DNA from 2 places in the Micromonospora sp. Llam0 genome. Region 2 is predicted to be linked to the other one. Evidence: riboswitches for the same ligand, from Rfam matches in the RefSeq annotation. Region 2 holds a riboswitch; the other holds the start of a gene.
What was found. Region 2 has a riboswitch for thiamine pyrophosphate ahead of EDC02_RS33000 (thiamine phosphate synthase). Riboswitches for the same ligand answer to the same signal wherever they lie in the genome.

Region 1: it holds a riboswitch for thiamine pyrophosphate, as region 2 does, so the genes downstream of both, EDC02_RS17905 (ECF transporter S component) here and EDC02_RS33000 (thiamine phosphate synthase) in region 2, are expected to answer to the same signal.

The regions. Positions count from the first base shown of each region.
Region 1 covers NZ_RJJY01000001.1:4,099,338-4,103,543, reverse strand. Annotated here, with positions in the region: gene EDC02_RS17910 (ABC transporter ATP-binding protein) at 1-992, opposite strand, end outside; gene EDC02_RS17905 (ECF transporter S component) at 1,042-1,641, opposite strand; TPP riboswitch at 1,638-1,743, opposite strand; gene EDC02_RS17900 (permease) at 1,956-2,972, shown strand; gene EDC02_RS17895 (TIGR03943 family protein) at 2,969-3,739, shown strand; gene EDC02_RS17890 (DUF6328 family protein) at 3,819-4,206, shown strand, end outside.
Region 2 covers NZ_RJJY01000002.1:1,241,990-1,246,195, reverse strand. Annotated here, with positions in the region: gene EDC02_RS33020 (aldo/keto reductase) at 1-128, shown strand, start outside; gene EDC02_RS33015 (helix-turn-helix transcriptional regulator) at 532-1,416, shown strand; gene EDC02_RS33010 (DUF397 domain-containing protein) at 1,403-1,603, shown strand; gene EDC02_RS33005 (DUF397 domain-containing protein) at 1,688-1,888, shown strand; TPP riboswitch at 2,019-2,130, shown strand; gene EDC02_RS33000 (thiamine phosphate synthase) at 2,125-2,799, shown strand; gene thiO (glycine oxidase ThiO) at 2,796-3,986, shown strand; gene thiS (sulfur carrier protein ThiS) at 3,977-4,177, shown strand; gene EDC02_RS32985 (thiazole synthase) at 4,183-4,206, shown strand, end outside.

The DNA.
Region 1 (4,206 bases), on a different contig from region 2:
GCCGGGCCGACCCGGCCGTCGCCGGTCAACGCGGCGGTGGCCCGGACCGTTCCGTCGGTGGCCGCGACCAGCCCGCCGAGCAGCAGGGCCAGCGTGGTCTTGCCGGCACCGTTGGGCCCCAGCACGGCCAGTGCCTCGCCGCCGCGTACCGGCACCTCGTCGGCGAGCGGGGCGAGCCGGGGCACCAGCCCGACCCGGTCGGCGATCAGCAGCGGCTCACCGGCCGGGGCGGCGGGCCCGCCTCGCTGCGGCAGCGGCTGGTCGGGCACCCAGACACCGTCGGCGGCCAGTTGCCCGCCGTACCGGTCGAAGATCTCGTCCGGCTTGCCGTCGGCCCGTACGCCGCCACCGGCGGACAGCACCACCACCCGGTCGACCAGCGGCAGCGCCTGAGCCACCCGGTGTTCGACGACCACCAGCGTGGTGTCCCGGTCCCCGTCGAGCGCCTCGGCGACGGCGTCGCGGACCAGGTCGGCGCCGGCCGGGTCCAGGTTGGCGGTCGGCTCGTCCAGCAGCAGCAGACCCGGCCGCAGGGCGAGCGCCCCGGCCAGGGCCAGCCGCTGCTGCTCGCCGCCGGACAGCGCGGCGGTCGGGCGGTCCCGGCCGTAGCGGAAGCCGACCCGGGCCAGCGCGGCGTCCACCCGTGGCCAGATCTGCTCGGCCGGCACGCCCCGGTTTTCCAGCCCGAAGGCGACGTCGTCGCCGCTGCGCGCCATCACCAGCTGACTCTGCGGGTCCTGGAAGACGATGCCGACCCGCTCGCGGGCCGTGCGCGGGTCGAGCCCGTCGACGGTGACTGTGCCGGCCTGCTCGCCCGAGTCGGCCGGCAGCAGCCCGGCGATCGCCGCCAGCAGCGTGCTCTTGCCGGCACCCGACGGCCCGAGCAGCAGGACTCGTTCGCCGACGTCGACGCTCAGCTCGACGTCGCGGACCGCCCAGGCCCGGCGGCCGGCGTGCCGCCAGCCGAACCCGCGCAGCTCCAGCCGGCTCACGACCCGGCCGGCCCCGGCCGAACCACCCGGTGGTGCGACCCCGGCCGGGTCACACCGTGGTGCGGTCGCGGCCGGCGGGGAACCGGTCGAGCACCCCGGTGCGGGCCAGCGCCCGGGTCAGCGCCACGCTGCCGGCACCGGCCAGCACGACCGCGCTGACCACGGTGACGATGAAGATCGGAATCCGGAAGCTGACCAGGTCGTACGGCGCGTAGTAGCGGATCTGGTCGAAGATCGCCGCGCCGAGCCCGGCGGCCGCACCGGCGGCCAGCGCCACCGGCAGCCGGAACGAGCGGTACGCCACCGCCAGAAAGACCAGCTCGGCACCGACCCCCTGGGCCAGCCCCTGCACGATCACCACGGCACCCCACTGGCTGCCCAACGCCGCCGAGACGACCGCGGCGACCAGTTCGCAGAACAACGCCGCTCCCGGCTTGCGGATCACCAGCGCGCCGAGCACGGCCGGCACCAGCCACACCCCGTACAGCACCGCCTGGGCGGGCGGGAAGAAGGTGAACGCGGCCTCGGTGGCGGTCCAGATCAACCCCCACAGCCAGAAGACCACCCCGAACGCGACCGCGATCACCGAGGCGACCACGATGTCGACGGTCCGCCAGCTGCGGTCGACAGATGCATTTTGTCGCGTCATTGGTCGCTCCAACTCCCTGCGCTGGCATTACCCAGATCAGGTTCGAGGGTCTGCGGGACTCCCCGCACTCTCAGCGCTGTGTGCGCTCCCCTGTGGGACATCAGGTTGTGCCACCGACGCTAGCACCGGTGGCACCGCACCGACAGTGGGCGCGTCCCGGTGTGGTGGCGGGCACCCCTGCGCGGGTTATCGTGAACTGCCCGCCTTCACACCAGCGAGGGGACCAGCCCGCCGTGACCGCTGCCGATCGCACCGCGACGCGTCGGACGCGCCCAGGCGACGACATCGACTGGGCCGCGCCGGCCGACGACGACCTGACCGGGTCCGGCGGCGGCGCCGGACCGCCCGGTGGCCCACGACCACCCCGACGCCGGCTGTTCGGTGGCCGGGTCGGCTCGGTGGAGGTGCTCGCCTTCCTGCTGATCGGGCTGGTGATCTTCCGCGAGCCGTTGGCCAACCTGATCTCCGACCCCCGGCTGCAGACCTGGACCACGGTCTTCGTCTCGGTGATGGTCCAGGCGATGCCGTTCCTGGTCTTCGGGGTGGTGCTCTCCGCGGTGATCGCGGTCTTCGTGCCCCGGTCGTTCTGGGCCAAGGCGCTGCCGAAACATCCGGCGCTGGCGGTGCCGGTGGCCAGCGCCGCCGGGGTGGTGCTGCCCGGCTGCGAGTGTGGTTCGGTGCCGATCGCCGGGTCGCTGATCCGTCGGGGCGTGGCGCCGGCCGCCGCGCTGGCGTTCCTGCTTGCCGCCCCGGCGATCAACCCGATCGTGCTGGTGGCCACGGCGGTCGCCTTCCCGAACAACCCGGAGATGGTCCTCGGCCGAGGCGTCGCCAGCCTGCTCGTCGCGGTCGTGATGGGCTGGCTGTGGCTGCGGCTGGGCCGTACCGACTGGATCCGCCTGCCGCACCGCCCCGACCTGGACGACCTGTCCCGGGCGCGGGCGTTCTGGGCGGCGGTCCGGCACGACATCATGCACGCCGGCGGTTTCCTGGTCATCGGGGCGATGGCCGCCGCCAGCATCAACGTGCTGGTGCCGGAGCGCTGGCTGCAGACTCTCGCCGACAACCCGGTGCTGTCCATCCTGGCGCTCGCCGTACTCGCCGTGCTGTTGTCGATCTGCTCCGAGGCGGACGCCTTCGTCGCGGCCTCGCTGTCGCAGTTCTCGCTGACCTCGCGGCTGGTCTTCCTGGTCGTCGGCCCGATGGTCGACCTGAAACTGATCTCGATGCAGGCCGGTACGTTCGGGCGCAGATTCGCGTACCGGTTCGCTCCGGCGACATTCCTGATCGCCGTCGTGGTGGCGGTCGCGGTGGGGACGGTGCTGTTGTGAACAAACAGGCTCAAGGTGTGGTGCTGCTGCTGCTCGGCGGCGCGGTGGTCCGGGCCAGCGTCACCGACATGTATCTGCGGTACGTCAAGGAAGCGCTGCAGCCGTTCCTGATCGTCGCCGGTCTGCTGCTGATCGCCGCAGCGGTCATGACGCTCTGGCACGACCTGCGGCGTCGGTCGACACCGGCCGCCGCCGTTGCGCATTCCGGGCATGATGCGCATTCCGGGCCCAACGACACCGCCGACGACGGCCACGGCCACGCCCATCACGAGCCGAGGGTGGGTTGGCTGCTGATCCTGCCGGTGCTCGGGCTGCTGCTGGTCGCCCCGCCGGCGCTGGGTTCGTACGCCGTCGCGCAGGCCGGTACCGCGTTGAGCAGCGAGCAGGCATCGTCGGACTATCCGCCGTTGCCGGACGGCGATCCGGCCGAGATCAGTGTGCTCGACTACGCCTCCCGGGCGATCTTCGACGAGGGCCGGTCGCTGGACGGGCGCGACGTGCGGCTCACCGGCTTCGTCACCGACGGCCCGGACGGTGAGCCGATGCTGGCCCGGATCGTGCTCTCCTGCTGCGCCGCCGACGGCCGGCCGATCAAGGTCGGGATGGACGGCAGCGCCCCGACCGGGCTGCCGGCGGACACCTGGATCGAGGTGGTCGGCCGGTACAGCGACCGGATCGGCACCGACCCGGTGAACGGGGCCAGCATCCCCTATCTGGCGGTCGAGTCGTGGCAGCAGATCGACGCCCCCCGGCAGCAGTACGAGTAGAGGTTTCCCGCCATCCGGCCCGGGGCACATTGCCGACCGCGGTTTGAGTGTGGGCGGTTCGGCAGGAGGATGAGCGGACGTGGACCGGGAAACCGAGAAGGAACGCTGGCAGCGCAACTTCTCCGATCTGTTGCAGGAGCTGCGGGTCGCCCAGACCGGGGTGCAGATCCTCTTCGCGTTTCTGCTGACCCTGCCGTTCAGCAGCGGGTTCCCCGACACGAACGGGTTTCAACGGGACGTGTACGTGGTGGCGCTGCTGGCTGCGGCCGCCGCCGCAGCGTTGATCATCTCGCCGGTGGCGTTTCACCGGGTGCTCTTCCGACGCGGCCGCAAGCCGGAGCTGGTCCGGTTCGCCCACCGGATGGCCAGCGGCGGCCTCAGCCTGATGCTGGTCGCCATGGTCAGCTCGGTGCTGCTGGTCACCGACTTCATCCTGCCCCGACCGGTCGCGTTCGTGCTCAGCGGCC
Region 2 (4,206 bases):
GGGCGACCACCCCCGAGCAGGTACGCGCGAACGCCGCCGCCGGGTCGTGGCAGCCCGATGCCGCCGATCTCGCCGAACTGCGGTCGATCCTGCCGGAGCCCGCCGGCCCCGGCGGCTCGCTGAGCTGACCGCCGCTGCCACTCATGGCGCCGAGAACTCATGGCGCCGAGGGAACCCACATTGTTGTCTCGGGGCCGTTTTGACGACAATGACGGTTCCCTCGATCTGATCCGCGTCACCGGCCGCCCCGGGCACCGCCCCAGGGGCGGTGCCCGGGGCGGCTGAGCCTCACATGATCTTGTCTCCTTGGCTGGACTTCCGCCGATGATCGGGTGCCTGCATTGCGTGAAGTGGAGACCGGCTGCGGTTGGCGGTGCTTTGTGCCGATTTCCGGATCGGCCATCAGCCGATGATCAATTAGCGGTTCGGCAATGGTGTCGTGGCGTTGTGGTAGAGATATGGCCACTCGACAGTGAATGTCGTCTGTCGATCATCCCGCCGTCGGTGAGTGGCGTATAAGGAGGTGGCAACGTGCCCGCAGCATTGTTGAACTCGTCGGTGCCCCGGCGGCAGCTCGGTCGGGAGCTGCGTCGGCTGCGTGAGCGGTTGGCTGGTGTCCCGCAGACCACGGCGGCGCGGGAGTTGGAGTGGTCGGCGACCAAGCTGCTGCGGATGGAGCGCGGTGAGGTGCCGATCCGCGCCGAGGACGTGGTGCTGCTCTGCGAGCTGTACGGCGCTGACCTTAAGACCATCGAGGCGCTGGCCGCGCTGGCTCCGAAGACCAAGGAGAAGGGCTGGTGGCACGACTACGCCAGCATCCCGTCCTGGTTCGAGCTCTACATAGGTCTCGAAGAGGCCGCTTCAGCGCTCCGCCAGTACCACACTGGCTTCGTCCCTGGCGTGCTGCAGACCCGCGAGTACGCGACTGCGGTGTTCAGCATGAACCAGCACGAGGTGCCTGCGGAGGAGATCGAGCGCAGGGTCGAGGTACGGATGCGTCGCGCTCGGCTGCTGACCCGGCTGGAGCCGTACCTGCCCAGGTTCGACATCGTGCTTGACGAAGCGATCCTGCGCCGACCTATCGGCAACGCGCAGATCATGGCTAACCAACTCCGGCGTCTAGCCCAGGCAGGTGAGCTACCGAACGTCTCGATTCGGGTGCTGCCGTTCAACGCAGGTCTGCACGCCGGTCTGATGGCCCACGGTTCGTTCATAGTTCTGGACTTCCAGGAAAAATACGAACCGACCACTGTCTACGTGGAGGGTCTGACCGGCGCGCTCTTCCTGGACCGGCCGGACGAGCGCGACAGCTATGCTTGGAGCTTCAGCGGCATGGGTGATCTGGCCATGGACGAGCAGCGCAGCCGCGATCTGCTCTGGCAGACGGCAAGGGAGTACGACGGTGATCGACTTTAGTTCCGCCTACTGGCGGAAGAGCAGCCGGTCGAACAACCAGGGAGAGTGTGTCGAGGTGGCTGACGGGCTGGATGGCGTGATCGGGGTGCGGGACTCGAAGGATCCGGCTGGTCCGGTGCTGGCGGTCGCCCCGGCGAGCTGGTCAAGTTTCGTCGCCGCTACGAAGAACAGCACCCTCACGAGTTGATTGGCGGTCAGTGGAGTTCCGCCGCGACGCCGCCTCGTGACTTCGACCGCCGAGGCGTGATCCGATCCGTAAGGGAGTACGGCGATGATCGACTATGGTTCCGCCTACTGGCGGAAGAGCAGCCGGTCGAACAACCAGGGCCAATGTGTCGAGGTGGCTGACGGGCTGGGCAGGGTCGTCGGGGTGCGGGACTCGAAGGATCCGGCTGGTCCGGTGCTGGTAGTCGCGTCGGCGAGTTGGTCTCGCTTTGTCGCCGCCGCCAAGGGCGGGGCCCTCACCAGCTGACGGCGGCGGTGCGCCGGCGGCCGGCCGGCGGTGAGCCTGGTCACGGCCGACAGCGGCGGGGCGGGCAGCGACCGAAGGTTGCCTCGGACCGGCCCTTGGCGGATCGACGAGACCGTCGTACGGTAACAGGCAAGTAACCCACGGGAGCCCGGTGCACCGGGCTGAGAGGGAGGCTGACGCGGCCTCCGACCGTAGAACCTGATCCGGGTAATGCCGGCGCAGGGAGGAGCGTTGCCGTGCCGTCCCTTGGGCGACTGCATCTGATCACCGACACCCGACCCGGGCGCGACCCGCTCGGCGTACTGCGGGCGGCGCTGGCCGCCGCCCGCGCCGTCGACGCCACCGCCGACCTGGTCGTGCAGGTCCGCGTCGAGGACGACATGTCGGACCGGGACGCGTACGAGCTGACCCTCCGCGCGGTCGCCGAATGCGCCGCGTACCAGGTGACCTGCCTGGTCAACGACCGGCTGCACGTCGCGCTCGCCACCGGTGCGGCCGGTGCGCACGTCGGTGCCCTGGACCTGCCGGTCGACGCCGCGCGCCGGGTGCTCGGGCCGGCCGCGGTCCTCGGTGCCACCGCCCGCGACCCGGCCACCGGGCGGGCGGCGGTCGCGGCCGGGGCGACGTACCTCGGGGTCGGGCCGTGCTACGCCACCGGTACCAAGACCGGGCTGCCCGACCCGATCGGGCTGGCCGGGCTGGCCGCCGTCGCCGTCGCCGTCGACGTGCCGGTGGTGGCGATCGCCGGGGTCACCGTGGACCGGGTGCCGTCGCTGCTGGCCGCCGGGGCGCACGGGGTCGCGGTGGTCGGCGCGATCGCCGGTGCCGCCGACCCGGGGCGGGCCACCGCCGACCTGCTGAGGGCGGTACGGCAGCGGCCGGGCGGCACCGACGACGGAGCGCCGGCATGACGGCGACGGGCAACGGACACGCCAACGGCTGGGCCAGCAGCCGAGCTGACGTTGCGGTGGTCGGCGGCGGGCCGATCGGGATGAGTATCGCCTGGCGGTGCGCGCAGCGCGGCCTGCGTACCGTGCTGTTCGACCCGGCACCCGGGTCCGGGGCGTCGGCGGTGGCCGCCGGCATGCTCGCCCCGGTCGCCGAGTCGCACTTCGGCGAGGCTGAGCTGACCCGGCTGCTGGTCGACTCGGCGTCCCGCTGGCCGGCGTTCGCCGCCGAGTTGACCGCCGTCACCGGCCAGGACATCGGCTACCGCGTCGACGGCACCCTGGTCGTTACGCTCACCGGAGACGACCGGCGGGAGGCGGAGCGGCTCTGGGCGTACCAGCAGAGTCTGGACCTGCCGATCACGCTGCTGCGCGCCACGGCGCTGCGGGATCGCGAACCGGCGTTGGCGCCGAGGGTGCGAAGCGGTGCGCTGACGCCCGACGACCACCAGGTCGACCCGCGTCGGCTGGTCGCGGCGTTGGGTACCGCGTTGGACCGGGCCGGGGTGACCGTCGTCCCGCAGCCGGTCACCGATCTTTCCGCACTGGACGCACGGGTCGTCGTGGTCGCCGCCGGCTGCGGATCGGCGGCGCTGACCGGGCTGCCGGTCCGCCCGGTGAAAGGCCAGATCCTGCGGCTGCGGGCACCCGCCGGCGCCGTCGGGTTCCGGCACGTGATCCGGGGGTACGCCGACGGCCGGCACGTCTACCTGGTGCCCCGCGCCGACGGTGAGGTGGTCGTCGGCGCCACCGTCGAGGAACGCGGCGACACCACCGTCACCGCCGGTGCGGTGCTGGAACTGCTGCGCGCCGCCGCCGACCTGCTGCCGGAGATCGCCGAGTACGAGCTGGTCGAGGCGCAGGCGGCAGCCCGGCCGGGCACGCCGGACAACGCGCCGCTGCTCGGCTGGCACCAGCTGGCCGGCGGCGACTCGGCCGGCGGCGACTCGGCCGGCGGTTCGGCGGGCAGGCGGGTGCTGGTGGCGACCGGGCATCACCGGCACGGCATCGTGCTGACCCCGGTGACCGCCGACCTGATCGCCGACCTGGCAGCCGGTGCCGCCCCGGATCCGGCGCTGGCACCGTTCTCGCCCGGCCGGTTCGCCGCCGCGACCAGGAAAAACGCGAGGGAGGAGCAGCAGTGGAGTTGATCGTCAACGGGGCGCCGATGACCGCGCCGACTGGGACCGTGCTGGCCGACGTCGTCCGGGCGGTCACCGACCAGGCACGCGGCGTCGCCGTCGCCGTCAACGGTGAAGTGGTGCCGCGCAGCGGCTGGCCGGCCGAGCAGCTGTGCGACGGCGACCGGGTCGAAGTGCTGATCGCGGCGCAGGGCGGGTGAGTCGGATGCCGTTCACCGTCGCCGGGCAC